DNA from 3 places in the Candidatus Sororendozoicomonas aggregata genome. Region 2 is predicted to be linked to each of the others. Evidence: predicted binding sites of a transcription regulator. Region 2 holds the regulator's gene; each other region holds the start of a gene.

Region 1 (12,422 bases), on a different contig from region 2:
ACCATTTCATGAAGTATACGCACGATGAGCTTCGTCACCTGGCAGGGCGGAAAAATCCCCTAAAAGAAGTCGCTAGAAGACTGGCTGGTCAAGCCCGGGTAATTTGCTTCGATGAATTTTTTGTGACAGATATTGCCGATGCCATGATTTTAGGGGGGCTGCTTGAACATTTATTCAACCAGGGCGTCACACTGGTTACCACCTCAAACATTGAGCCTGACGGACTTTACCAAGATGGCCTGCAACGGGCGCGATTTTTGCCCGCGATTGCCTTGCTTAATAAAAACACGGTAGTGCTGAATGTTGATAGTGGCACAGATTACCGCTTGCGTATTTTGGAGCAGGCGGAAACCTATTATTTTCCTCTCGGGCAATCTGCCAGCAAGCGGCTACAGAATACCTTTGATAATCTGGTGCCGGACCCTGCACACAGGGTCAATGACAGGCCACTGCTCATTGCCGGTCGCCATATCCCCTGTAAACACCAGGGCAATGGCATCGGCTGGTTTACCTTCCTGGCACTGTGCGACGGGCCACGCAGTCAGAACGATTATATTGAAATAGCCTGCCTGTTTCATACGGTACTTTTGGAGGGGCTGCCTGTACTTTCATCTGCCACTGATGACCAGGCCCGGCGCTTTATCAGCCTGGTGGATGAGTTTTATGATCGTCATGTCACGCTGATTATTTCAGCAGATACCCCTATTCATGGTATTTATACGGGGTCAAAGTTAGCCTTTGCTTTTGAGCGCACCATCAGCCGGTTGCAGGAAATGCAGTCGACTGCATTTTTATCACGGGAGCATATCGGTGGATAATGCCCGGTTGTAATGCATTGGCCGTGTATGCAGCCAAAAGAGAATCTGATAATGAGCGGTATGTGGCGCTTGATGGCAAAAAGGCATTGCCCAGAGACAGGGTGAGGTGTTTTGATACACCCCCCCACAGGGAAACTCCAGGAAAAGTAGAGTTACAGAAAAATACATATTGACCTTGCCACCGGGTATGAAATCAGTTTTTGTAGGCCTCCGTTTCTTCAGGGTCACAACTGATGGCAGCATGGGGCTGCCCCTGAAGCAATTTTTTGAACTGCGCTTTTGCAAGCCGGATCAATTCACGGTGATTGCCCGCTTCTACATAAAGGTCCTGCAGGGAGTTCAATTCATCATCCCAACAGCTATACAGACCATAAGCTGTGCCAATGGCGGGCACTGCCCCCTGCTCACAATCCGGGAAAAGGGCATTTAGCTGTGCCTCTGTGGTCAGATGAAGCTGGCGGTCTATCCTGCTATTTAACCATGGCAGCATCAACTTGTTTCTTGACGGCATTATAGCCATTACATATCCACTGTCGTCATTAAGTATGACACCTTTTGTCATATTTTTTACAGGAATACAGGCTGAGTGTGCCGTACTGACTGCTCTTTCTGAATAGGGATGGCTGACGACTTCATATTCTATATGATTATCCCTGAGGAACGTCTGAAGTTTTCTGGCGATGGACATAAAAACCTCATTTTAGCTACAGTATGATTTGAGCCCAAAGTACCACTACAAAAGTGTATATCTAATTAGCTAAAACTGTGTTTTTACAGCGTATGGATTGAATAAAAAAATTATCGAAAGCAGGTAAAACCCCATACACCCTGTGCGGGAGCGTTAGCTAGGAGCCTGACGGAGTTAAGACAATTTCGGCCTGAAATCCAGAAAGCGCGAGAAAGCGCGGCCAGAATTTCCGATCAATTTGCTTAAATAGGTCAACTATTCGCACAAATTTATCGAAAATTCTGACTCGCCCTACTGAATTTTATACTCGAAAGCATAAGTCCGACAGGCTCCTGGGGGAAAGCGGCTTGAGTCAGTGCCATCAGCCAATGACCGGGAGTATTTCTACTCGCTGGCAGTTTGATTATATCCAGAGGATGGCTCCTCTCGTTCCACTGACCCTGATACAACAGTGCCTTATGGGTCGGGACCCAAAGGTCAGCCAGCGTTATTCCACAAGCAGTACTTGGAACCAGTCTTAAAAATCATGCTCCTATTGCGGCTACGATAAATGGATCTAAAAAGTCGCTTTTGTTCGTCAAATAGTCCCGCTATTCTCCTCACAAAAGCGACTTTTTATCCGCCATTTCTCGCAGTCCTCGCAACGGGCAGACTTTTAAGACTGCTTCTTACAACTGAAGCAAATTTTTTTTAAAGTGACTACACTACTCATTAATGAATTCAAAGATGGGCGTTTTACCGCAGGTGAGCACTTTGTCGTTACTATGCTCGTCCACAGGTAGCAAGGTGAATGTCTGTTTTTGGCAAAACATCCACCCTAGCCCGGATATTTCATAAACATGCTCCTAGCCTTGCTTGCTCCTTGCGGCTCTAAGGGAGTTTTGCTCAGTCGACCGTACTCCCCGGTACGGCGCTCCTTCGCGAAATTCCTTGGAGCCGCAAGGTTCCGCGCAATTCTCAGGGCAGTTTATGAAATATCCGGGCTAGATTAATGGCTTAAGTGTTGTCGGCAGTAAAATAAAGTACAACTTTAGAAGAGGAGACAGGGTATCTTGGAGGACAGGTTATCTCTAAAAGAAAATGACCCTGATTATACTTGAGTAAATTTTTCTTATTACTGTTTTTGGTTTGTCAAATTGCTGTAGCTGGTAAGGGTAAGGATGGGAAAAAGCCAGAAGAAAGCGCGGCACGTTTAATTGATTGCCACGTTGCTAATGGTCACTTGTTTTGCCAGCAACGCAATATAAATGAAGAGACATATTCACAAGAGCACAGGATACGGCTTAATAGTCTGCCGGGAATAAACACACCCTCTTCGGTTGTTAGAATTGATGAGGGAGAAAAGCCGACTTTCTGTGTCCTGGATAGTAAACTGGGAGCGAAGGATGTTATAGCGACTGTCCTCAACAGCCAGGTCACTGATTGTAATAGCGCACAGTTGCTGACAACAGATCAAGAAAGTAGTCAATGTGAGTTAATGTCATTGACTATTGCCGGTGGTGAAATCGAGCCTTTATTTAATGGAGAACTGCTGCGAGAAGAAGATATAAACAAATCGCAGGTTAATTATTTATGTGATAATTGCGCTAAAAATTTTCAAACGTCAGAAGCCTGCAATGAGCACAGAATCAAATGCGGAAAAAGTGACAACACAAGGCCCAGTGATAATCAGCCCCACAAAAACAAGCCTGATAATGCTTGTCAGAGGAAAAAAGTTGCCTGCATTGCGCCCGGGTGTGATAAGGTATTCACTACTAATAGTCATATGAAAACACACCATAAAGTCGCCCATGAGGGTAAACGATATCCCTGCGATATCTGTGATAAGTCATTCACCTCCATGGCTCATATGAAAAGACACAAGATAAGCTTGCATCAGGGGGGGTGCTCAGAGTGTGGCAAGTTCTTCGCTCACGTCACTGATCTGAGAGCGCACAAAAAAAATGAGCACCAAGGGGAACGGCATACCTGCGCTGAGCCCAAGTGTAATCGATCATTCGCTTCGGTCGCTGCTCTGAAAGCGCACTGTGAAAACATTCATCAGGGTAAACGATATGCCTGCGCTAAGCCCGGATGTGATGAGGAATTCACTACAAAGGGTAACCTGAAAGAACATCTTCGCAGCGTCCATAACAGGACACGATATGCCTGCAAAGCGCCCGGATGTAAAAAGTCATACTCTCGGAAATATACTCTGGAAAAACATCAAAAAGAATGCCATTAACATCAAGTTCCATCTAAGTCAGGAAAAAGAAAATAGTCGGGTGTATTATCACCCAAGCCCTGATGAGGCGGCTCAGACTAAAAATACACCTTCAGCTTTTGTTCAGCTGCGCTGTTATACGCCTTCAGTTAAAAACGTTCTTTTTTATACTGAACCATAGCCGTTTAACAAAATATTTTCCCGATAACGCCCTTAACCATCCTCAACGTCGTGCGCCTTGAGCGCACCGGTAAAAGCGTCAGCATCCGTGCGGTAGATACTCGCCAGACCATTTCAGTGCCCATGGACGTTATTTAAAAAAACAAAGCTGAACAAAAGCTGAACAAAAGTTGAACAATAAACAAACAAAGAGATTTCAAGTCAGATTGAGTATTAGAATAGCCACGACATATTCATAAGGAAGCAATAATGTTGACAAGCAAACAATTGGTTTCAGCAGGTGTTTTAGCAAGCGCACCAGCACCTGCTTTTGCCAGTGATGGCATACTTCACATGACACAAAACCCTATTGCCTGGGCCTGTGTAGCCGTCTTCATTTTGGCGTACTGTGCTGTGATTGCCGAAGAGCAGCTTAACCTGCGTAAATCCAAGCCCGTGATGCTTGCGGCGGGAATTATCTGGGCGTTGATTGCCTGGTTAGCCAACAGTGAGGGAGTGTCCCATGAGCTGCTGAAGAAAGCCGTTATGCACGACCTGGAAGAGTATGCGGCGATGTTTCTGTTTCTTTTGGTGGCGATGACGTATATCAATGCCATGGAAGAGAGAGGTGTTTTTTCTGCACTAAGAAGCTGGCTGGTAAGGCAGGGATTAAACTTCAGACAGTTATTTTGGGTGACGGGGGGACTGGCATTTTGTATTTCACCCATAGCGGATAATTTGACCACGGCCCTGTTGATGGGTGCTGTGATCATGGCAGTAGGAGTGGGCAACTCACGGTTTGTTACCATGGCAATGATCAATGTGGTGGTGGCCGCCAATGCCGGTGGTGCCTTCAGCCCATTTGGGGATATTACCACGCTTATGGTATGGCAGGCAGGCAAGGTTGAGTTTTTCACCTTCTTTGCGCTGTTTTTGCCCTCTGTGGCTAACTTCCTGGTGCCCGCTTTGATTATGAATGGCTTTATTGATAAAGGGCTGCCCACCGCCGTGGATGAGAGAACACCCATCAAGCATGGCGGGATAGGCATTTGCGTTTTGTTTCTGATTACCATTGTTCTCGCTGTATCTTTTGAGAACTTTTTTGGGCTACCGCCGTTTATGGGCATGATGACCGGACTGGCGTTGTTGATGATTTATACCTGGTTCCTGAAAGCAGGTGGGCTGACCAGCAGTCGTCGAATTGACTCACACCATGGTGAAGATATTTATATTTATGAGCGCGTGGCACATGCCGAGTGGGATACCTTGCTGTTCTTCTTTGGTGTTATCTTTTCTGTGGGTGGGTTACGGTACCTTGGCTTTTTAGATCTGGCATCCCAAACCATGTACACCGACCTTGGTGCCAGCTGGACTAATATTATCGCGGGGGTGATTTCTGCCATTGTTGATAATATCCCGGTAATGTTTGCTATTTTGGGAATGAACCCGCAAATGGACGTATTCCAATGGTTACTGGTAACGCTAACGGCAGGTGTAGGTGGCAGTTTACTGTCAGTAGGTTCTGCGGCAGGGGTTGCTTTAATGGGAGCCTCAAAAGGCAACTACACGTTTATGAGTCACCTGCGGTGGAGTTGGGCTATTGCTCTGGGTTATGGAGCGAGCATTGCTGTCCATTTCCTGGTGAATGGTTAACTGTCCGCCAAATTAAGAAGATAAGCGCCCAACACTGTTTTTTGTGCTAGGAGCGTGTCGGGCTTAAGCTTTCGAGCATGAAATTCAGTAGAGCGAGTCAGATTTTTCGATGGATTTCAGGCCGAAATTGCCTTAAGTCCGACAGCCTCCTAGGTGGGGAAGCGTAGCCGGAAGGCTACGCGTTATCCCAATGGAGAAACGGCATTACAGGCAATCATTAATGCACGTCTTTCCAGTATTCACGCTTCAGCAGATAAGCAAATACCAAAAATACCAGCAGGAACAGGAAAACATAAATGCCTAACTGTTGACGCTCCGTGCGCATTGGCTCAGCAGAGTAGGACAGGAAGTTGGTCAGGTCATACATGGCCAAATCAAACTCTTCCGGTGTCATACTTCCTTTACGCTTTGGATCTACCACCAAACCACACATTTTGTCCCCCGTCAGTGGGTCACGCGCTGTTGGATCTGCGCCCTGACAGGTATCAACCTGAACCCCTTGAAGTTCCATTAATGCGTGAGGCATGCCTACATCAGGAAAGACCTTGTTATTCACGCCCCAGGGACGTTTAGGGTCCTCATAGAAAGAGCGCAGATAGGTGTACAACCATTCTTCACCCCGCACACGGGAAACCAGTGTCAAGTCAGGCGGTGCGCTACCAAACCATTGCTTGGCTTCTTTGGCATCCATACTGTTGGTCATCAGGTCACCAATTTTGGCGCCCTTGTTAAAGACCAGGTTGTCCAGCATCAAGTCATGGGGAATACCCAGATCATCAGCTACCCGCTCATAACGCTGAAAGCCAGTGGCGTGACAGCCTGAGCAATAGTTCTGATACAGTGCCGCGCCACGCTGTAATGACGCCTTGTCAGAATGGTCTGTCTCAATGGGGTCCAGTGGGTAACCGCTGCCACCGGCAGCTGCCGCCATCCCCGAAACAAGGGTTAACATCAGAGTCAGAAATACGTGCTTCATTATCCGGTCACCCTCTCCGGTACAGGTTTAGTTTTCTCCCATCGGGTATAAAATGGCATCAACAGGAAGAACGCGAAGTAAAGTAGTGTACACAGCTGCGCAACCAGTGTTCTGCCTTCAGTGGCGGACTGGGTGCCAAGATAAGTCAGAACCATAAAGACGAGGGCAAAAATCACCGTGCTCGTCTTGCTAATCCAGCCTTTGTAGCGCCAGGATTTCACTGGGCTGCGGTCCAGCCAGGGCAGAACAAACAAAATGGCTATGGCACCACCCATGGCAATAACGCCACCGAGCTTCGCTTCAATAAAGCCAATATCAAAGGTAATGGCTCTGAGGATGGAATAAAATGCGCCGAAATACCAGACAGGGGCAATATGCTCGGGTGTTTTAAGACCGTTAGCCTGCTCAAAGTTAGCGTACTCCAGGAACATGCCACCCATCTCTGGCATAAAGAACACGACGCCACAGAATACAAACAGGAACACAACTACACCGACAGTGTCTTTTACGGTGTAATAAGGGTGGAAAGGAATACCATCTAATGGCACACCGTCAGGCCCTTTGTTCTTCTTGATTTCAATACCGTCCGGGTTATTGGAACCCACTTCGTGCAAGGCAATAATGTGCAGAAACACGAGGCCCAACAGGACAATAGGCAGCGCAATCACATGCAGCGCAAAGAAGCGATTGAGGGTAATGCCGGAAATCAGGAAGTCACCACGGATAAATTGCTGAATATCCGCCCCTATCACCGGAATGGCGCCAAACAGGGAGATGATCACCTGTGCGCCCCAGTAAGACATCTGTCCCCAGGGGAGCAGGTAGCCCATAAAAGCTTCTGCCATCAACACCAGATAAATAGCCATACCAAAAATCCACACCAGCTCACGTGGCGCACGGTAAGAACCATAAATCAAGCCCCGGAACATATGCAGATACACCACAACAAAAAACATGGAGGCACCCGTGGAGTGCAAATAACGGATGAGCCAGCCGTACTCCACGTCCCGCATAATGTATTCCACCGAGGCGAAGGCCTGCTCAGCGCTTGGCGTATAGCTCATGGTCAGCCAGACACCGGTCAGTAGCTGATTGACCAGCACTAACAGTGCCAGGGAGCCAAAATAGTAGAAGAAGTTAAAGTTTTTTGGTGCGTAGTATTTGCTGAGGTGATCTTCCCAGACTTTTGTCACTGGTAGCCGGGCATTGACCCAGTCTAATAATTTCCCTGACATTATGCAGTCCCCTCACTACCGATTATCAGAATATCATTTGTCTCAAATACATAGGGAGGGATTTCCAGGTTGGTAGGGGCCGGTACACCTTGATACACACGCCCTGCCAGGTCAAAGCGAGAACCGTGACATGGACAGAAATAGCCCCCTTGCCACTTGGCATCAAACTCCATGGGCTTGACCTCTGGCATAAACTTGGGTGAACACCCCAGGTGCGTGCAAATCCCCAATAATACCAGATATTCGTCTTTTAATGCCCGCGCCGGATTCTTCGCGTACTCAGGCTGAGTCGACTTTTCAGAGAGCGGGTCACGTAAACGGTCATCTTGCGTTTTCAGTGTCGCCAGCATCTCCGGTGTTCTTCGTACCACAAAGACCGGCTTGCCTCGCCATTCGTAAACCACCTGTTGACCCGGTTGCAGCTTGCTGACGTTCACCTTCACTGGAGCGCCAGCCGCTTTCGCTTTGGCACTTGGATTCCAAGACTTTACAAAAGGTGTGGCTACCCCTACAGCTCCAGCGGCCCCGACCACTGAAGTTGCTGCCACGAGGAAGCGGCGTCGGCTAGTATTTACGCCGTTATCACTCATCAATGACTCTCCCACTGAATTCACTCTATTAATGTCATTCTTGTATCGATGATTTTTTATCAGTACCGAATATTGTCGTGTATCAAAATCACCTTACTTTCTGAGGGTAATGATACTTCTTTTGCTTAGTTCGAAAAAGTCTATGTGGAGTGTCAGTCAAAGAATTACGGAAAGTGCGTAAAACCTTTTACTTTGAGGACGGTGAAGAAGGTGAGGAGAAAGGTGAGGCATGCGCAGCAAGCCCCTTGTGCTATTTTTTACGATGCAGCCTGATTTTGTCGTATGCCCCCTGAATCTCCTGCGTCTTTTGTTTGGCTACCTCCATCATCTCCTCTGGTAAGCCTTTGGCAACCAGCTTGTCGGGGTGGTGCTGGCTCATCAGTTTGCGGTATGCCTTCTTTATTTCCGCATCGGTCGCGGTGCTGGCTACGCCCAATACGTCGTAAGCATGTTTCAGCTCATCAGCGGTGCTGGAGCGCTGGAAATTACCCTGATGACGCGAATGCCCCTGATAAAAAGACCTTTGTGCCAGAAAGCGGTTGTGCAACATGTCAAAACTGAGACTACTAATACCTAGCGTACGACAGATAGAGCTAAACACATCTCGCTCTGCCTGTGTTAAATCCCCATCGGCATACGCTGCCTGTAGTTGTATCTCAAGAAACATTGGAATCAAGGTGGTGGAGCCTGCAATCTGACGAAAGGCGCGAATAGCCTCTTCAATATTCGTATCAACTGCCTTGCCCTGGTTGAACAGCTCAATCGCCATGCGGCGCTGGTGATGAGATAACCGCATTTCCTGCATAATGGTGGAGGCCATTTGAATCTCGTCTTCACTGACACGACCGTCAGCTTTGGCCAGCCGCCCCATCACCAGGAAGGTGGCATTAAAAAAGGCACTTTGTGCCTGCTGCCGGTCAAAGCCTGTGCGACGCGTATTACGGGGGTTGTTCTGGAGGTAATTGTTGTTGATCCAGGCGCCGAGCATGCCTCCAAACAGAGCACCAAATGGTCCACCAAACGACAACCCTAAAAAGACACCTATCAGTATCGCGGTCATGAAATATTCTCTTACCTCCTGGCCAGACTCTATACAAACGGTTTTTAATGGATGTAGGGTAGTTGAAGGACTAACCTGTGCTCAACTGCTTTTCCAATTGTTGCAGCCGCTCCAGAGTGCCGACATCTACCCAGTGCCCTTTGTAAAGTTCACCGGAAACCTGTTGATGAGTCATTGCCCGGCGCAACAAGGGGATCAAACTGAAACGGCCTGGCTGACAGTGCGCAAACAAGGCTTTAGAGAGCACGCTGATACCACTGAAGGTGTGCAGCGGTGAACCTTGCTCTGAGACAAAGCCATCGGAACAGGCAAAATCCCCCGTCGTCTTGAACGACGGGTTATCCACCAGCACAAGGTGAGCCTGACCTGGCAAAGGGCGGCGTAAATTTTTCATGGGGTAGTCGGTATACACATCGCCATTAACCACAACGAAGGTGTCCTGGTGCTCCGTCAGTCTGGGCAGTGCCTGTAGAACTCCTCCACCGGTCTCCAGTGGTTCCGTTTCGGCGCAATAGCTCAGGTTCACGCCCCAGCGAGCACCATCACCCAGAGCACAGAGCAGTTGCTCACCGAGCCAGCAATGATTGATCACAATATCATCAAAACCCGCTTTTGCGAGGTTTTCAATATGGTAAACAATCAGAGGCTTACCCAAAACCGGCACAAGGGGTTTGGGCATAGTCAGTGTTAATGGCCGCAGACGCTTTCCCAACCCGGCAGCCAGTATCATCGCTTTCATGCTGTACTCACTTCTTTTTTAACCCGGTCAATACTGGCTGACAATACTGGCGCCACCCGCTCGCGCAACCACTTGGCATGGTGTTTCAGTTCCGGGTATTGCTGACAGGCAGTGATCACATAGTCCAGTGTTTTGGGGAGTTCGCCTAAATAACCTGAGCGACCATCCCGTAGCCATAATCGGGAAAAAATGCCCAGGCATTTCAAGTGGCGCTGAAGCCCCAGCCAGTCGAACCATTGCTTCTGGGTTGTTGTCGATACCTGTGCCAGTTCCGGCATTCCATTGGTGAAAAGTTGGAACCATTGATTCACTTTCTCTTCCGGCCAACAGTGATAACAGTCCTTCAACAAAGATACAATGTCGTATAACAAAGGCCCGTGTAAAGCACCTTGAAAATCAATCACCCCTAACTGACCATCAGGGCATAACATCAAGTTACGTGAGTGATAATCCCGGTGAACAGTCACCCGGGGCTGTGCCAGCGCACTAGTGACCAGGTTATCAAATAATCGATGCAATGCCTGTTTTTCAGTGGCACTCAATGCCAACCCCAGCAGCCCCTCCAAAAACCATTCAGGATAAAGAGACAACTCAAGCCGCAACAGGGGTTCATTATATTCAGGTAACGTGTCGGCAGGTAGTTGCTGGATGTTTTTTAGTACGCCTATAGCTTCACTGTACAGGCTGTCGGATGACCCTTTATGAAGTCGATCACCCAGCAGGCAGTCACCAAAATCCTCCAACAACATAAAACCCCGTGCCAGATCAACACTGTATACTTCAGGTACTTTGATCCCTTCTTGTTTCCACTGCCTGGCAATAGTAACAAACGCTGCGGTGTCTTCTGTTTCAGGGGGTGCGTCCACGGCAATAACTTCGCCATGCACGCCCTGAACCCGGTAGTATTGACGAAAGCTGGCATCGTTGCCCATAGGTTTTAACAGGCTGGCTTGCGCGCCCGGTGCCAGTTGCTGTCCCACCCAGGTGGCCAGCTGGCTGTGTCGCTCAGACGCCTGTGAGCTTCGGAGAGCTTGACTTTTTTGCTTGTTTACCATGAACTCAACGACCCTGCTCTGTACACCTGGTTTGGGAAACGCTTACGGGTAATTCTGCCAGCACTTTATTGTGCGACATTGCGCAACATGAATGGTGCGACATGAATGGTGCGACATGAATGACTCGAAGCGACACAGTGTTAGAAGATTTCATTGAAACTATACCAATTGCATTACTGGACTACGACTACAAAGGTAACAAATTTTCCCTTCATTGCACGGGTAATTGGTATTGACAGCAATCAATGGTAAGTTATTGCATAGGAGCCTGTCGGACTTAAGACAATTTCGGCCTAAAATTCAGAAAGTGCGGCCAGGATTTTATGCTCGAAAGCATAAGTCCGACAGGCTCATAGGAAATTAAGAATATCACAGACTGAAAACAAATCGTTGACTGAAAACATCCCATCCCTGAGGGCGGATGCTCTGTTGCCTGTTCTGACGTCTGTTGTCGGATTCTTTTAAGAATCTACTGATAATCTAATAGCCATCATGCGCTGGTGAGGGCATCGAAAATCATGCTCAGTGCAATGCACCTTACGCAGGCTGATCATTAGGCGTATACTCCAGCTACTTTAAACAGGCACGGTCAGTGAATGTAAAAACCCGCCCCAGGATTGTCGAACTTATGGAGATGCATCCATTACCTTTCACGCCCAAGACGCTGGCTTTGGCGATTGCCGCAGGATTGCTGGTCAGTCAATCGGTAACAAAAGCCCATGCCGACAGTCCACCCGAAAATGAATGGATCTGTTCTCCCGATGCGCAAGGAGGCTGGTCCTGTGGCTTGGCGCCAAAAAAGAAAAGTGCGATCAAACGCTCCCCTCTGCCCGCGGAGGTAGTCACCGTTAATAACATTGCCCCTGGCATGCAAAAAGATACCGCAAAAAAAGTATCAGCAAAAACCAGGACCGCGCCTCCTGCCACAGAAACAGTGGCAGTAAGCCCGGCACAAACAGCCTTGCGGAAAACGCTTGACTGGGTACCGGCTTCCCAGCTGACACCTGCTCAGCGCGCTGGGCAGCAATTTTACAGCTGTGGCGCCTACATCGAGCCTGAGCGCCCGGGAAAAGATTTCAAGGGCAACCCTGATACACAGCCCATTCATATTGACGCGGACGATGTGAAATATGACCAGGAATCCATCGCAAGACTCAACGGCAATGTCACACTCCGTCAGGCTAATCGCCTGTTTGAGGGCGACAACCTGACTCTCAATAAACTGGAAAACACAGCAACCTTCAGG
Region 2 (5,165 bases):
ACTGTGCGCTGACAATTTCTTTTTTTTAGTTTTTACCCCCTCTGGCTTGGGCTTCTTTTAGACTATATTGATCCTCTGACCTATCTCAAAGTTAGCACTAACCAACTGGAAAAGTCCCGATTTAACTTGTTTTTGTGCTGCCAAAACCTGCCGTTTTCTTATACTAACCCGGTCAGATCACTTTTCAGTCATCTACCTGACATAAAACTATCACTCAAATGAAATATCTATGTCGTTTAATTGTGCGGAAAAAATACGGCAAATTTTGTATTAACTGTGGGGTAGAAAAAGTTAATGAGCCAGCAAACCAGTGATCCAAAAATTTATAACAAGAGTTCCAACCCATCCATTACGCAGGTCATGGAAAAGGAAGTCTCTCGTCGTTCTGTGCTAAAAGGCAGTGCCTCCCTGGCAGCTTTTAGTTTTCTATCGGGCCTTGGGCTGAGCGGCTGTAGCAGTGACAGTAGTGACGACACGCCGGTGGCTGGTGGTATTGAGCTAGGGTTTGACTCTATTGCCGGAACAAAAATAGACGCAGTTTCTGTACCGCAGGGCTATACCGCGCAAATTCTGGCACCATGGGGCACCCCCCTGAATAACCAGGCTAATGACTGGGACCCTGATGGTAACAACACCTCAACAGACCAACTTAATGCCATGGGTATGAACCATGACGGCATGCACTTTTTCCCTCTGAAAAATAGCGCCACCGAAGGCTTGTTATGTATTAACCATGAGTATATTAACTGTGATCACCTTCATCCCAATGGCCCAACTTCCCCGGGTGATAAGCGCCCGGCTGAGGAAGTTCGCAAGGAAATAAATGCCCATGGCATATCTGTCGTCCATATAAAGCTCGAAGACGATCAATGGCAGGTCGTTAAGAACAGCGACTACAACCGCCGCTTTACCGCAGGAACCACCATGGCTGTTACCGGCCCCGTTGCTGAAAGTAGCCTTGAGCTGTTAAAGACGAAGTACACCACAGAAAAAGGTGACCACAAACTGGCTCGCGGAACCAATAACAACTGTGGTAACGGTCATACACCCTGGGGCACCTACCTGACTTGTGAAGAGAACTGGCCGGATTATTTTATTAACCATGGTACGATGGATGATAAACAAGAACGTATCGGTATCAGCGACTCAGTGACAAGGTACAGCTGGGAAACTGTTGATGATAGGCAAGAAAAAGAAACCGGTGAATTTTCCCGCTTTAATATTACCGAGGGTAACAACCCTGAAGAAGACTTTCGCAATGAGGCCCATGGGTTTGGCTATATTGTGGAAATTGACCCCTATGACAATAAATCCATAGCCACCAAGCGGACAGCGTTGGGTCGTTTCCGCCATGAGGACTGCTCCTTTGGCAAGTTAACGGAAGGTCAACCCGTGGTATTCTATAGCGGTCACGATGGTAAATTTGAGTATATCTACAAATTTGTTTCCGAGGCATTGTGGAACCCGGCCGATGCCAATCCTGTGGATCGCTTAACCGTAGGCGCCAAGTACATGGATAAGGGCACGCTTTATGTGGCGCAGTTCAATGAAGAAGGCAAAGGCCGTTGGATTCCCCTGGTTGAAAGTACTTCCGCGACACCTGTTGGGGGGACATTAGGAGACAAAATAGGCACGCTGGCTGAAATCCTGCTGAATGCCCCACTGGCCGGCGATTTAGTGGGCGCGACAAAAATGGATCGCCCGGAATGGACCGCTGTAGACCCTGAAAGCGGCACGGTTTATGTCACATTAACCAATAATGATGAGCGCGCACAAGGCGATGCGTCCAACCCTCGCCCTGATAATAAATACGGCCATATCGTTCGTTGGAATGAGGGGGCATCAGCGACTGAGTTCACCTGGGACTTTTTCCTGTTTGGCTCCGATGACAGCGAAGATGCGCAAACCAATTTATCCGGCTTAACTGCCAGCAATGAGTTCGGCAGTCCAGATGGCCTCGCCTTTGATGATCGCGGTATTTTGTGGGTACAAACCGACGGTGGTGAAGTCGATAGTACCAATGACCAGATGCTGGCTATTGTTCCTTCAAGGATCAGTGCGCCACAAGATGGCAGTCCTGCCGTTAACACCGATAACCAGGATGAATTACGGCGCTTCTTTGTTGGCCCCAATGGCTGTGAAGTGACAGGTATTGCCTTCTCTGCTGATCACGCCAGCCTTTTTGTTAACTTGCAACATCCGGGTAACTGGCCGCCAGCCAATGGTACAACGGACGCAACAGAAGAGACACCGGTAGGTTTTAATGTGCGTCCACGGTCATCCACTGTTGTAATACGAAAAGTCGATGGGGAGCCTGTGGGCGTATAGCTCTCACTGCCACTTATTTATACCGAAAGGATTTCAAGCTGCTACGCGGCGGCAAGAGAGTGAAGCCCCACAAGCCTGCAAAGAGTGGGTGACTGGGGTGACGATTGCTGCCAACAACCTGCTAGTTTGAAAGGCGACGGGTATCACCGAGTTCAGCTGTTGACCGCTTTCAACTGGTTGGAAGCCTTATTGCCAATGGTGAAGACGACATTTAACAGATGAATTCACGTTAAACAACAGTTCCCAGATAGTCTAGGAGCCTGACCGAGAATAGCCCTTAGCGAGGATTGCGAGAAATTGAGGATAAAATTTCTGTTTCTGAGGAGAATAGCGGGGCTATTTGATGAAGAAGCAGGAATTTTTAGACCAATTTATCGCAACCGCAGTAGCTCGGTTCATTCTCGGACAGGCTCCTGGCTGCTGTTTCGGACTCAGGTCATGGTATATACAAGATCAACCTATTTGATTGATGAGCATATATCCCTTCTTATCGGTATATAACCATTAAATATTTCTTTTTTTTTCCATAGAATAGCCATGTTTCGTCGATAAGACCTTGATTGAGGGCACTCAATGACGTCCAAGCTCACCATCCACCAGCCGAGTCACGTGGCCTGTAGAGACTGTAGCCTTAGCTCTCTGTGTTTGCCTATGGCTCTTAACCTGAAGGATATTCACCAGCTCGACCGTATCATCAGGCGAGGCCGCCCTTTAAAAAAAGGCGCTCACCTCTTTATTGAAGGAGATAGCTTTACCAGTCTATTTGCCGTTCGTTCAGGCGCCATAAAAACCTATAATTCCACTAACAAGGGTGAAGAGCAAATCACTGCTTTTTATCTACCTAGTGAAATACTTGGGCTCAGCGGCGTGGATACCGAAAGCTATCCTGTATCAGCACAAGCCATTGAAACGACGATGGTCTGTGAAATTCCTTTTGGTGAGCTTGAGCTATTATCTGATGAGTTCCCGGAACTTCGCCGTCATATTATGCGGTTGATGAGTAAAAAAATTCGGGAAGACCAGCAAATGATGATGCTGTTATCAAAGAAAAATGCCTACGAGCGGATTGCTACCTTTCTGATTACCCTGGCCAGCCGTTTTCGTCGCAGGGGCTTTTCCTCCCAGTCATTTCGTATTGTCATGTCGCGCAATGAAATGGGCAACTTCCTTGGACTTGCTGTTGAAACTGTCAGTCGTGTATTTACGCGTTTTCAGAAAAATGGTCTTATCTTAGCAATGGGAAAGGAGATAGAGATTCTAGAACCTGCGGCGCTCTATTCTCTGGCCAGCGGCAAAGCAAATAAACAACCGCCTGTTCTGAAGGCTACCGGCTAACCGAAAGCCGCAGCCTGCTTTGAAAAACACAGTGACTGCGGCAACAATGAGAATACTCACCCAATTAATCACGCGCATTTCTCCAGGTTACTCCCTTGCTTGCGCACAACGAATACATAAATCCGCAAAGGGCATAATCTCCAGACGGGCCGGAGAGATTGCGTCACCACAGACTAAACAATAGCCATACTCACACTCATCAATGCGCTCCAACGCTTTATTGATTTTATTGAGCTCAAGCGTTGTCTCATTACCGAGGGCATCCATCACCTCATCATTTTCCCGCTCCTGCGCCTGTTCTGACCAGTCAGCACTCGGTGCCTGTTGCCTTTTTGCCTTAATGCGTCTGACACGGTCATTCAGCTCTTCCCGGCGGGCAATCAGCTGCGCCTTCATCTGTTCATAATCAACCATAACTCTCCCCTGTTGCCAGTGTTATAAATCGGGGGAGTCGGGCAATAAGAGATAACCCTGAAGCGGGGAACTTTCTCGCTCACCCCCCCCCTAAAAAAACGGTGCTTCCTTACTCTTTTTAGGATGATAGTTTTATACTATGCCGCTTTTGAACAAGATAACTGTCGGACACCACACTGTTATGCAAAGCCCCTCATCCCCAAGCACGAAACAGACACGTGTGAACTTTAACAAACTCCAAAAACGTCTTCGTCGTCACGTTGGTCAGGCCATTGCCCACTACAATATGATTGAAGAAGGCGATACGATTATGTGCTGCCTCTCTGGCGGGAAAGACAGCTATACCCTATTGGATATCCTGCTGAACCTGAAGCATAACGCGCCTGTTCACTTTGATATTATTGCTGTCAATCTCGACCAGAAGCAACCCGGGTTCCCTGAGCACGTCCTGCCCGAATACCTTAACTCACTGGGTGTTGACTACCGTATTATCGAAGAAGACACCTACAGCATTGTCAAAGACAAAATCCCCAAAGGCAAAACAACCTGCGCTCTTTGCTCTCGCCTGCGTCGGGGTATTCTTTATCGCACCGCCAAAGAAGTTGGTGCCACAAAAATCGCCCTGGGCCACCACCGTGATGATATTCTGGAGACCTTGTTTTTAAATATGTTCTACGGGGGAAACATGAAAGCCATGCCTCCGAAGCTGGTCAGTGACGATGGTCAGCACATGGTGATTCGCCCACTGGCTTACTGCCGTGAAAAGGATATTATTCGTTTTGCTGAGCAAAAATCTTTCCCCATTATCCCCTGTAATTTGTGTGGCTCCCAGAAAAACCTTCAACGCCAGGCTGTAAAAGCAATGCTTAACGACTGGGACAAACGATTTCCAGGAAGAATTGAAAGCCTGTTCAGGGCATTGCGTAATGTAACCCCCTCTCACCTGGCGGACGGCGACTTGTTTGACTTTAAAAACCTGACCCGTGAAAGCCACCTCAACAACGAAGGGGATACCGCTTTTGACCCTGTTGAATTCCCAGTAGCCTCCACCGATACCATCAACGCGTCACCTGAGCCTGCTGCATCGG
Region 3 (12,422 bases), on a different contig from region 2:
TTCAAAGACAGTGCGCCATCGCTAAAATAGCCTCCAAGTTGACGTAAACAAGGAGTAACACCATGACCTTAGGAAAAGCTTGCAGACAAATGATCGGCGCTGTCTATTTCTCAAGCACGGCATCCAATATCCGGGTTCGTTTTGAACAGCTAAAAAAGACAAAAATCCAACTGCCACGCTGCTTTGACAGCTCGAACAGGCAAAAACACCTGTGGCAACGGAAAATGGAAGGGCAACCACCACACCCGTGTTACATGCCAAAAACGCACAAACCTGCGCCCTATAATAGCCGGTGGTAGTGAATCCATGGGGGTACGGCCACGCCGTCAACGGCCAGATTCATACAATTCACGCACCGGTCTAAAGGAGCGACGATAAATCACCGCAGGTCCGAGCGAACGCAATGCTTGCAAGTGTGCCTTGGTGGGATACCCCTTATGACCGGCAATACCGTAACCAGGGTAGATCTTATCCAGTTCTGCCATTTCACGATCCCTGGTAACTTTGGCAATAATTGACGCCGCCGCAATTTCGGCCACTTTACTGTCGCCTTTGACAATAGCCTCTGCCGGGCACGCCAAAGACGGACATCGATTGCCATCTATTAATGCCAGCTCAGGCTTAACGGACAACCCTTCAACCGCACGCCGCATCGCCAGCATCGATGCGCGCAAAATATTCAGTTGATCAATTTCTTCCACATCCGCACGACCTGTACACCAGGCCAGACTTTTTTCGCAAATGGTATCAAACAATACCTCCCGTTTTTTTTCAGACATTTTTTTAGAGTCATCCAGACCATCAATGGGGTGGTTACTGTCAAGAATAACGGCTGCCGCTATCACCGGCCCGCACAGGGGGCCTCGCCCCACTTCATCGACACCGGCAATCAACCGGATTGTTTTCTCACAGGGAGTCGCTGGACGTTCCTGGTACATGGGGTATATTACTCTACAAGGTCATCAGTAGCCGTCTAGGAGGCTGTCGGATTTAAGACAATTTCGGCCTAAAATCCAGAAAGTGCGGCCAGAATTTCCGATCAATTTGCTTAAATAGGTCAACTATTCGCACAAATTGATCGAAAATTCTGACTCGCCCTACTGAATTTTATACTCGAAAGCATAAGTCCGACAGGCCCCTAGTTGTCTTATCGTCCAAAAAAACTTCCCCCCTTCGTGCTATTATTCACCTGAAAAATAGTGATCATTTCGTCGATTACTTAACTTGAATACCGCCTTTCGCTATAATGCTCGCGCTGCAGGTCACCCCCAACCAAAAAAGAGGGTGCTATTCAGTGGATTTTGTCATGCGCTCTTGCCAGCAGAGTCCAACAGCGTCCAGTGAAAAGCACCCCTGATGCTAAAAAATCATAAATTGTCAAAGCTGGCACTGACCACAACGCCAGCCCTGCCATCCGAATGAGGGCCATTCCATGCTAGAAGCTTACAGACAACATGTTGCAGAAAGGGCTGCTGAAGGCATTCCTCCCAAACCACTGAATGCTGAACAGGTAACTGATCTGGTTGAATTACTGAAACACCCCCCGGCCGGTGAAGAAAGCACACTGCTGGATCTTCTGGAAAATCGCATTCCACCCGGTGTCGATGAAGCTGCTTATGTGAAGGCAGGTTTTCTGGCAGCGATCCTCAATGAGGAAACCAGCTCTGCACTAATTAGCAAAGAAAAAGCAGTAAAACTACTGGGCATGATGCTCGGTGGCTACAACGTCGCTACCTTGGTCAAGCAGCTCGATGACAGCAAGCTGGGCGAGCTGGCGGCTGAGCAACTGAAAAAGACCCTGCTGATCTTTGATGCCTTCCATGATGTGGAAGATAAAGCTAAACAAGGCAATCCCCACGCCAAAGCCGTCATCCAGTCCTGGGCCGACGCCGAGTGGTTCACCCGTCGCGATAAGGTTGCCCAAAGCATTAAAGTCGCTGTTTTCAAGGTAGCCGGTGAAACCAATACCGATGACCTGTCCCCTGCGCCAGACGCCTGGTCCCGCCCGGACATTCCACTGCACGCCAGGGCCATGTACAAAATGACCCGTGATGGCCTGACGCCTGAGGAACACGGCAAAATTGGCCCACTGGCACAGATCGAAGCCGTTAAAGCCAAAGGACTCCCCGTTGCCTTTGTGGGCGATGTGGTGGGCACTGGCTCTTCCCGTAAGTCAGGCACCAACTCTGTGCTGTGGTACTTTGGTGAAGATCAGCCCGGCGTGCCCAACAAACGCGCTGGCGGGATCTGTATTGGCGATAAAGTGGCCCCTATCTTCTATAACACCATGGAAGATGCTGGTGCCCTGGTATTTGAAGCCCCCGTTGAAAAACTGCATATGGGTGACATCATTGATATTCGCCCTTATGAAGGCAAAATCCTGTCCCAAAGCGGTGAGACGCTGTCTGAGTTTACCCTGAAATCTGAGGTTATTCTCGACGAGGTACAAGCAGGGGGTCGTATCAACCTGATTATCGGGCGTGGTCTGACCGAAAAAGCCCGTGAATCGTTGGGCCTGGGTCAAACTGACGTATTCCGCCGCCCGGTATCTGCCGGCGAATCGGACAAAGGCTACACCCTGGCACAGAAAATGGTCGGCAAGGCCTGCGGTGTTGCCGGCATCCGCGCCGGCCAATACTGCGAGCCCAAGATGACCACCGTCGGCTCCCAGGACACCACCGGCCCCATGACCCGTGATGAACTCAAAGACCTGGCCTGCCTCGGTTTTTCCTCTGACCTGGTGATGCAGTCTTTCTGTCACACCGCGGCCTACCCCAAGCCCGTGGATATTGAAACCCAGCACACCCTGCCCGATTTCATTATGAACCGTGGCGGTGTGGCCTTGCGTCCGGGCGATGGTATCATTCACAGCTGGTTAAACCGTATGCTTCTCCCCGATACAGTGGGTACCGGAGGTGATTCCCATACCCGTTTTCCCATGGGCATTTCTTTTCCCGCAGGTTCAGGACTGGTAGCCTTCGCCGCCGCTACAGGCGTTATGCCCCTGGATATGCCTGAATCTGTCCTGGTGCGTTTCAAGGGTAAAAAACAATCCGGTATTACCCTGCGCGACCTGGTGCATGCCATTCCCCTTTACGCCATTAAACAAGGCTTGCTGACCGTTGAGAAAAAGGGCAAGAAGAACATCTTCTCGGGCCGTATTCTGGAAATTGAAGGGCTCGAGGACCTGACCGCTGAACAGGCTTTTGAGCTGTCTGATGCCTCTGCCGAGCGTTCCGCTGCCGGTTGCACCATCACGCTTTCTGAAGACTCTGTTGCGCAATACCTGAAGTCCAACATTACCATGCTGCGCTGGATGATCAGTGAAGGCTACGGCGATCCCCGAACCCTTGAACGCCGTGCGGTAAAGATGGAGGAATGGCTGGCTAACCCGCAACTGATGCGTGCCGATGCCGATGCTGAATACGCCGCTGTGATTGATATCAATCTGGACGAGATTAAAGAACCCATTCTGTGTGCCCCGAACGATCCTGACGATGCACGGACGCTGTCTGATGTTGCCGGTGACAACATCGACGAGGTCTTCCTTGGTTCCTGCATGACCAATATTGGTCACTTCCGTGCCGCCGGCAAACTGCTCCAGCAATCTAAAGAAGCCCTGAAAACGCGCTTCTGGATGTCACCACCGACCAAGATGGATAAAGAGCAGCTCATGGAAGAAGGCTACTACAACATTTACGGTACCGCCGGTGTGCGCACAGAAATCCCGGGCTGTTCCCTGTGCATGGGTAACCAGGCGCGGGTGGAAGCCGGCGCGACGGTACTGTCCACCTCCACCCGCAACTTCCCCAACCGGCTAGGCGACGGTGCCAATGTTTACCTGTGCTCTGCCGAGCTGGCTTCGGTGGGGGCAATTTTGGGCAAAATTCCAACATCTGACGAGTATATGGCTTATGCCAAAAACATCGACAGCATGGCCGGTGATATCTACCGCTACCTGAACTTTGACCAGCTGCCGTCTTATCAGAAAGCCGCCGACAGCATTATCGCCAGGGTCAGCTAAGCGTAAGCAGCTTGACCACAAGTGACACCCTCCCCGCCATGAAGAGGGTGTCGCAAAAAGGTTAAATGCGCCTGTTTGAACCTCTGCCATCATTCCTGTGAAGGCACCAATCCATTGCCAGCCGTAAAGTCACGGCGTTGAGGAGATGACGAAAGCGGCGGTGATGATACCACTTTTGCGACAGTCTTCAGAAGTACGGGGTTTTCCGCGCTGTCGATAAAACACCGGCGCGGTTACTGTCTGCGCGACCGGCGTCATTTCCCGAAGGGTAAGATCCACTGTCATGGTGGATGGCTGCCTTACCGGAATGACGAACCGTTGGTATTTTCTGAGAAGCGGCGACCGGGTATTGACGGATTTTCCACGCTCACCACGGTCAGGGTCACTACCTGAAAATAACATCCACAAGGGAGTTAATGGCTATAATCTCAAAGCATTGTTTTCGTTCATAGCAAGCTGGCACCTTTTATGTATAGAATTTTCTTTAGAGGTGACTCAAGACCTCCTGAAGTGATTTTTAAATTGGGTTTTATTCCCAGATTCCCGAACTTTGAAATGATCCAGCAATATAATGATGAGGGCATTGCTTATGATTTTTTTCCATACACTTCAGTGTGCGTTACACCTGATTTTGATGTTGCGGCGCTTTTTCCCAAGCACGGTGGCACGGCAAGTTTTATCTACGCGTTACTATTAGATGTGAGGCAATGTATAAACGGGCACTACCATCAGGTGGTCACCCGAATAGGCAAACATTTTGACGCGGATCCTTTTCTCTGGTTTGCTCAGGAACACTGTATCGGGAAGATAAAAAGTGAGAGCATTCATTTTTGCCTGGCTATTAACAGACACCATGAATCTGTTGAATCAAACTGGCATACTGCCTATCACATTCATTCAGGCAAAGAAAATATTGGTGTTAAAATGCCTAAAAACATCGCCATTAATGACAGAAAAAAACTCTCATTACTCATCAAAGATTTTTTTAACTATTGTTTAAGCCAGGTAGGACTTACAAAAAGAATCACGCCTTATACCAGTGGCTACACCGAAGTGGGGGGTATGCAGAACAATCTCACCTGGTAACAGAATGCTTAAACGCTGTTTTTACGGCCAGTTTACTGTTTTACCAATCGACTCTTCTAACAATACTATTGCGCTGCCAACCTTGAACGCCAACCCGGCGTTGAAACGTCTCGCAATAGCTGCGCTATTGCACAAATTGATCGAAAATTCTGCCCGCACTTTCTGAATTTTATGCTCGAAAGCATCAGTCCGACAGGCTCCTAGTTAGAAAAGACGATTGGTATTATCAGACCGTTAAAGTGCTTTTTCACGTTATTATTGGAAAGATTGGCAGGCTATCTGCCAAGATGGGCTTTGTAGAATGACTGTCAGAAATCAATGCTCAAGGATCATTCATGAAAAAGATTGCTTTTATTGGTCTGGGTAATATGGGGTTGCCCATGGCGGTGAACCTGGTATCAGCTGGCTTCGAGGTATACGGCTATGACCTTGTGCCTGATGCCGTAAAACACTTTGTTGATAAAGGAGGGAAAACCTGTGACGCCATGCAGGCACGGGTCAGCCAGGTGGATGCGGTGGTCAGTATGCTGCCGACGGGTAAACATGTGAGTGAGTTATATTTGGGAAAAGACGGACTCCTCTCTCATCTCCCTGATAATGGCATGGTAATTGACTGTAGTACCATAGAAGCGGCTATTGCACGACAGGTGGCAACAGCCGCTCGGGGCCAGGGGGTTGCCTTTATTGACGCGCCCGTATCCGGCGGTATTGCCGGAGCAAAAGCCGGGTCACTGACCTTCATGGTGGGCGGAACCGAACAACACCTGGAAAAAGCCCGCCGCTGCCTTGACGCCATGGGGCAGGCGATTTTCCATGCCGGTGCTCCGGGGGCGGGCCAGCTGGCAAAAATCTGTAATAACCTGCTGCTGGCAGTATTGATGACCGGCACGTCAGAGGCCTTGAAGCTTGGGATGGATAACGGGCTTGATCCGGCAGTACTGTCTGACATCATGAAAAAAAGCTCAGGAGGAAACTGGGTGCTTGAAAAGTACAACCCGGTTCCCGGGGTCATGCCGGCGGCACCGGCCAGTCATGAGTATCAGGGGGGGTTTATGACCAGGCTGATGGCAAAAGATCTCAGCCTGGCCCTGGGAGCGGGTGCTGCCAGTAAAACACCGACACCCATGGGGGCACTGGCCAATCAGTTATACCGGCTTCATGCCACCGATGCAGGGGACTCGTTGGACTTCTCCAGTATTTTTACCTTTTACCACAGGGATTAATTGGTACTTTAGTTTATTAATTGAAAATAAACAGTCAGTAAGGGTCTGTAAAAAAAGATACCTATCAAGGCAGCGGTACCATTTGCTGTCTACTTTGTATAGAGAATCTGGTGGCCACAGGCGTTGTGTTGTCTGGCTTCAGAGTGACGACGTAACAATTGTCCCTATGCCATTGGTTAACTATTGTTCAAAAATACAGAACTGACTGTTTGCTGGAGATACAGGTATGAAAAAGTTGCCTTTCGTGGCAGCCGCTGTTGCCTCAGTGGTTGCACCCGTGGTTAGTGCCTACCAAGGGGGAGATATGATAGCCCGGGCAGGGGTGGCTTATGTAGTGCCAGGCAATGCCAGTGCAGCGGGTGGCACAAATGTAAAAAGTCAAGGAAGCTCTCACACTTTAGCAGGCAAGGTTAATTTAGACGATCCGAGCAATGCCGCGCAGCTGGGGTTAGGGTTCACCTATATGGTGAATGATCGGTTTGGCGTGGAACTGTCCGGCTTAACCCCCTATAAGCAGAAGCTGAAAGGAGAAAGCTACGTTGATAATAAGCATTATGCCGTGAAAGTTGGCAGCATTGAGGCAACACCTGTCAACCTCATGTTACAGGCCTATCTGCTCAATAGTGATAACCCCTTTCAACCTTATGTGGGTTTTGGGGTAAACTACACCCATTACAAAACCAGCAAAGACCAATTCGACAAGGTGGATGCCAAAGATACCTGGGGAGGCGCTGCCGAACTTGGTGCTGACTATAAGCTCAATGATAACTTTGTAGTAAACGCGGCAGCTAGTTATAACCAGTCGGCTGCGGACATTAAACTATTTAATGCTTACACCGAAGAGCAATTAGCAGGCGAACTTAAAAACGTAGCCATGGACCCCTGGGCCTTCCGGCTTGGTATGGGTTATAAGTTCTGAGCGGTTTAAAACGTCGGCCTGCCGTGTCTTACCTGAAAAGGGCAAAGGGAAGACAGTCACATTGAAACACGGGTTCTTCTTTAAAGGCACCTTTTATAGACTATAGACCGACTTATAGACCGACCAGATGCTGGTGTTGGCAGGTGCTGTTGAGACTGCCCTGATTACTCCAGGAAAGCCCTCTGAACCGTTTGATCTTATCCACAAGTTTTGTTGGCCTGGAAAGGGTTCATTAAAACCTCTTGCCTGATCATACGCCAAATGCCAGCACCGGCTGAGGTACTGGGGAAACATTAGATTTCTCCAGTACCCTTACCTCTCAGGTAGCGGTAATTTACATTATGCCGCCATGATTCCCACATACCGCCATCATCCCCTTATTCCACCGTCATCCCCGGGAAAGCGGGGATCATCCACTGTCTTGGTGGATTCGTGCCTTCGCAGGAATGACGAACTGCTGGTATTTTCTGAAATGCCGCCACTCTTACCTCTTACCTCTTATCACAACAAAAGCGGTACTTTAGTTTATCCGCTTAAAGTAAGAAAAAAGTAAATATCTGTAAAGATTAAGTCTATCCAAGCAAACCTGTCATTTGCTGTCTACTTTGAACTATCTGGAACCAGCAAGTATCGTGCCGCCTTTTTTCTTGTGGCGAAGAAATAGTTGCCTGCTAGCCATGGATCAAATGTTATTAAAAACACACAACTCGTTATTTATAAACACAACTGACTGTTTTCTGGAGATGTAAAATGAATAAGAAAAAGTTGCCTTTAGTTGCAGCTACCCTTGCCTCACTGGTTGCGCCAACGGTCAGCGCCTACCAGGAGGGAGATATGATAGTCCGGGGAGGGGCGGCTTTTATTACCTCTAAAGAAAAAACGTTTTCTTTAGGGACTATTGCTTCCAAAATAGAGAAACCCAGTGGTAGTATTCAACTGGAAGCTGCATTCACCTATATGCTGAGCGACCGGTATGGCTTCGAACTGTCCACTTCAACACCTTATAAACACAATTGGAATGTTGATTATAATGAACAATTTAGTGGCAAAGCGGCCACCATTAAAGTGATGCCTGTGAACCTGGTTGTGCAAGCCTATCTGCTTGACGAAAGCAATCCCCTTCAGCCTTATGTGGGCTTTGGCATTAATTACACACACTACAATGTGGAAACTGAAAAAAGTACTGAAAGTAAATTAAATGCCAAGGACACTTGGGGAGGGGTCGCTCAGTTTGGTGCCGATTATATGCTCAGTGACAGCCTTATGCTCAATGCGGCGGCTACTTACAGGCAGTCAGAAACAGACCTTAAAGCGAATGATGATAATCAAGGTGTATTAGTAAAATCGAACGGTGTCAGCCTCAGCGCCTGGAGCTTCAGGATTGGTTTAGCTTATAAATTTAACTGATGTTTTGTCCCGAAGTTCAATGATTTCACCTCTTTTCAGCTACACCTGTGTAACGTGTAGATTGTCAGGAGCCTGACCGAGAATAGCGCCCGTAGCGAGGATTACGAGAAATTGAGGATAAAAATTCCTGCTTCTGAGGATAATAGTGGGGCTATTTGACGAAGAAGCAGGAATTTTTAGACCAATTTATCGCAACCGCAGTAGGGCAGTCTATTCTCGGTCAGGCTCCTAGTGGCAATACTTTATGAACTGCTCGTGTCTCTGCGGGTAGTTCATAATCACTTTATAAACCTGACCAAAATAAAAGGCATGAGAACTAAAGCTGCAATGACCTTTTTTGGAAAGAAAAAAACAGTCACTATCAAACCATCACCTTCTGATCAGTCTATCAAGTCAGTGCTGATTAAAAGACAGTTGTTCTGGCACTTACCCAAGCGCACCCTACCACAATCTGCCGGTTTTTTCTGACTAAACCCTGAGCAGCATACTGCTGAAATCTGTCTACACTACGGTGTATCCCAATAACTATTTCATCGAGTTCTCAGGTAGAGGGATGCGGCGTATTGCATTCTCTGTTTTAGCGCACCACGAAAAGGTCAGTCACCCTCTGTGCTAGGAGCCTGTCGGACTTATGCTTTCGAGCATAAAATTCAGTAGGGCGAGTCAGAATTTTCGATCAATTTGTGCGAATAGTTGACCTATTTAAGCAAATTGATCGGAAATTCTGGCCGCACTTTCTCGCACTTTCTGGATTTTAGGCCGAAGTTGTCTTAAGTCCGACAGGCTCCTGGGTGTGCTGCTTACTCTCAGATAGGATTTCAAACATGATGTTGAAAAAAAGTGATCATTTTTTGCGCGTTGTCGGTGTAACAATTGCCGTTACTTGTACGCTTATCTCAGCTAACAAACTTTATGCGCAAGACACTTCAGCCACTCAACTATTGGCTTGGGGCAGAAATTATCATGGTCAGACCGACATACCTGTGGCGGCCCGCTCAGGCGTCAGTTCCATTGCTGCGGGAGGGGACTATACGCTTGCCCTTAAAAACGGGCGGGTTCTTGCCTGGGGGATTGATACTCATGGTGAAACTGATGTACCAAAAAATGCCCTGTCAGGCGTCAGCCGCATTGCCGCCAGTGATTTATTTTCCCTGGCGCTGAAAAAAGGAAAAGTCATCGCCTGGGGAGATGATAAACACGGTGAGACGGATGTACCTTTGGCAGCACAGTCCGGGGTAAGTGCCATTGCCACAGGGGGCAATCATGCCCTGGCGTTGAAAAAGGGTAAGGTCATCGCTTGGGGGTCGAACACATTCGGCCAAACCAATATACCAAAAGAGGCACTCTCCGGCGTTAGTGCAATTTCAGCAGGATACACCTCCTCATTTGCCCTTAAAAACGGCAAGGTAATTGCTTGGGGATTTGACTTCACCGGGGCAATAGATGTGCCTGATAGTGCAAAGTCAGGGGTGACCGCAATTGCTGCTGGCGGCCATTTTATACTGGCATTAAAAGGCGATAAGGTGATTGGGTGGGGAGATAAACGATACGGCGAAACCGATATTCCCAAAGCCCTGCACCAGGGTGTCAGTCAAATTGCTGCTGGTTTTTATCATGGCATGGCACTTAAAGACAACAAGGTGTATGCGTGGGGTTTAGAAGACTTTTATAAAGAAGTGGATGTACCTGAGGCAGCAAAATCCGGCGTTATTGCCATTGCCTCAGGCCCAATGGCCTACCACTCGCTGGCATTAAAACAAACATCACTGGCCGGTCATACCGGCGACTGACCGGCTTTGCGGATGACGGCGTTAACTATAAATTGCCGCTAACCTGAGTTTTACGCTGTCAATCTAAATGCCAGAACCTGGGAAAATATCAACGCATTATTGTTCCACAACACCCTGGCTACGCAAGTAGTCGTCGTAACTGCCATGGAAATCAATAATGCCATTATCGGTGATTTCAATAATTCGGGTAGCGAGAGAAGAGACAAACTGGCGGTCATGGGAAACAAACAACAGTGTACCGGGGTAGTTTTCCAGCGCCAGGTTTAATGACTCAATGGATTCCATATCCATATGATTGGTGGGCTCATCCATCAGCAAGATATTGGGCTTTTGCTGAATCAGCTTACCAAACAGCATACGTCCCTGCTCGCCTCCTGAAAGCACCTTGACCGATTTCTTCATGTCTTTTTGGGAGAACAGCATACGGCCAAGCACACCCCGGATAACCTGTTCGTCATCACCTTCGTTCATCCACTGGCTCATCCAGTCAAACAGGTTCATATCCTGTTCAAACTCAGCACTGTGATTCTGGGCGTAATAACCAATATTGGCGTTCTCAGACCATTGAATAGCACCATTTCGCGGCGCCATCTGACCTGCCAGGGTATGCAATAACGTGGTTTTACCAATACCGTTCTGGCCGATAATGGCAATTCGCTCGCTCACTTCTACCATGAGATTAACGTTGGAGAATAAATCTTCTTCGTAACCCTGGCTCAGCTTTTCTACGATCAGCGCATTACGGAACAGTTTCTTTTCCTGCTCGAAACGAATAAACGGATTCTGTCGGCTAGAAGGCTTGATGTCATCCAGTTTTATCTTATCAATCGCTCTGGCACGGGAAGTCGCCTGCTTGGCCTTGGAAGCGTTGGCAGAGAAGCGACTGACAAACGACTGCAATTGCGCAATCTGGGCTTTTTTCTTGGCATTTTCATGTTGCAACCGCTCACGTGCTTCAGTGGCAGCGGTCATATACTCATCGTAGTTTCCGGGCATCACCTGCAACCCCCCATAATCCAGGTCTGCCATATGGGTGCAGACATTGTTCAGGAAGTGGCGGTCATGGGAAATAATAATCATGGTGCAATCACGCTGTTTCAGCACACCTTCAAGCCAGCGAATAGCGTTGATATCCAGGTTGTTGGTGGGTTCGTCAAGCAGCATAATATCGGGATCAGCAAACAGCACCTGTGCCAGGAGCACACGCAATTTCCATCCGGGGGCCACGGCGCTCATGGGGCTGAAATGTTGTTCAACAGGAATGTCCAGGCCCAGCAATAATTCACCGGCACGCGCTTCGGCAGAATAACCGTCCATCTCACCAAAGCGCACTTCGAGGTCAGCCACTCGCATGCCTTCTTCTTCAGACATATCGCCTTTAGCGTAAATAGCGTCACGCTCGGCCTTTACTTGCCACAGATCAGCATGGCCCATAATGACGGTATCAATCACAGAGTACTGTTCATAAGCAAACTGATCCTGACCCAGTTTAGCCATCCGCTCATTGGAGTCTTTGTGCACCGTGCCTGCCGTTGGCTCCAACTCACCACCGAGAATTTTCATTAAAGTAGACTTACCACAGCCATTGGCGCCAATCAGTCCATAGCGATGGCCTTCACCAAATTTGACGGAGATATCTTCAAACAACGGCTTTTGGCCAAACTGCATGGTTACATTAGAAGTTATCAGCATAACCTTGTGTTATCCTCCTTGGCGATCTGCCTGACCAGACACACCCTGTAAATCATTTAATAGGTAAACGGCTAATTATGACACAACCGCGCCTCTTTAGTTATCACAGGTGCTACATGCTTTCCCAGATTGATGGTGATACGGTTCGCCGTCAAACTGCTGCCGCCCGTGCATACGCTCAACAGGAAGGGTTGTTATGATTGACTACTTCAACCCAAGATCAAAATAGGTCAGGCCTAGGGCTGGAAGCTCAAAAGACTGCAATACTTGAGTACGCCAGC

What was found. Region 2 encodes FNR, which switches genes on or off when oxygen is low (the NO sensors DNR and NnrR bind a similar motif). Its sites were predicted from a motif close to TTGATNTANATCAA; they were not measured.
Region 1: the regulator FNR is predicted to act here: its motif matches at 8,395-8,408, upstream of petA (ubiquinol-cytochrome c reductase iron-sulfur subunit).
Region 3: the regulator FNR is predicted to act here: its motif matches at 7,925-7,938, upstream of V4C51_RS10795 (OmpW/AlkL family protein).

Annotation. Positions count from the first base shown of each region.
Region 1 is NZ_JAVLSP010000011.1:42,510-54,931, reverse strand. Features, by position in the region: gene zapE (cell division protein ZapE) at 1-818, shown strand, start outside; gene V4C51_RS03885 (aminoacyl-tRNA deacylase) at 1,012-1,506, opposite strand; gene V4C51_RS03880 (C2H2-type zinc finger protein) at 2,603-3,730, shown strand; gene nhaD (sodium:proton antiporter NhaD) at 4,139-5,521, shown strand; gene V4C51_RS03870 (cytochrome c1) at 5,739-6,497, opposite strand; gene V4C51_RS03865 (cytochrome b) at 6,497-7,732, opposite strand; gene petA (ubiquinol-cytochrome c reductase iron-sulfur subunit) at 7,732-8,322, opposite strand; gene djlA (co-chaperone DjlA) at 8,573-9,382, opposite strand; gene murU (N-acetylmuramate alpha-1-phosphate uridylyltransferase MurU) at 9,453-10,121, opposite strand; gene V4C51_RS03845 (aminoglycoside phosphotransferase family protein) at 10,118-11,176, opposite strand; gene V4C51_RS03840 (LPS-assembly protein LptD) at 11,805-12,422, shown strand, end outside.
Region 2 is NZ_JAVLSP010000145.1:19-5,183, forward strand. Features, by position in the region: gene V4C51_RS16865 (PhoX family protein) at 295-2,328, shown strand; gene fnr (fumarate/nitrate reduction transcriptional regulator Fnr) at 2,902-3,663, shown strand; gene V4C51_RS16875 (TraR/DksA family transcriptional regulator) at 3,751-4,077, opposite strand; gene ttcA (tRNA 2-thiocytidine(32) synthetase TtcA) at 4,259-5,165, shown strand, end outside.
Region 3 is NZ_JAVLSP010000051.1:2,768-15,189, forward strand. Features, by position in the region: gene V4C51_RS10760 (hypothetical protein) at 63-299, shown strand; gene rnhB (ribonuclease HII) at 327-938, opposite strand; gene acnB (bifunctional aconitate hydratase 2/2-methylisocitrate dehydratase) at 1,433-4,024, shown strand; gene V4C51_RS10775 (hypothetical protein) at 4,154-4,426, opposite strand; gene V4C51_RS10780 (hypothetical protein) at 4,580-5,110, shown strand; gene mmsB (3-hydroxyisobutyrate dehydrogenase) at 5,446-6,333, shown strand; gene V4C51_RS10790 (OmpW/AlkL family protein) at 6,560-7,252, shown strand; gene V4C51_RS10795 (OmpW/AlkL family protein) at 8,003-8,659, shown strand; gene V4C51_RS10800 (RCC1 domain-containing protein) at 9,484-10,449, shown strand; gene V4C51_RS10805 (ABC-F family ATPase) at 10,546-12,141, opposite strand.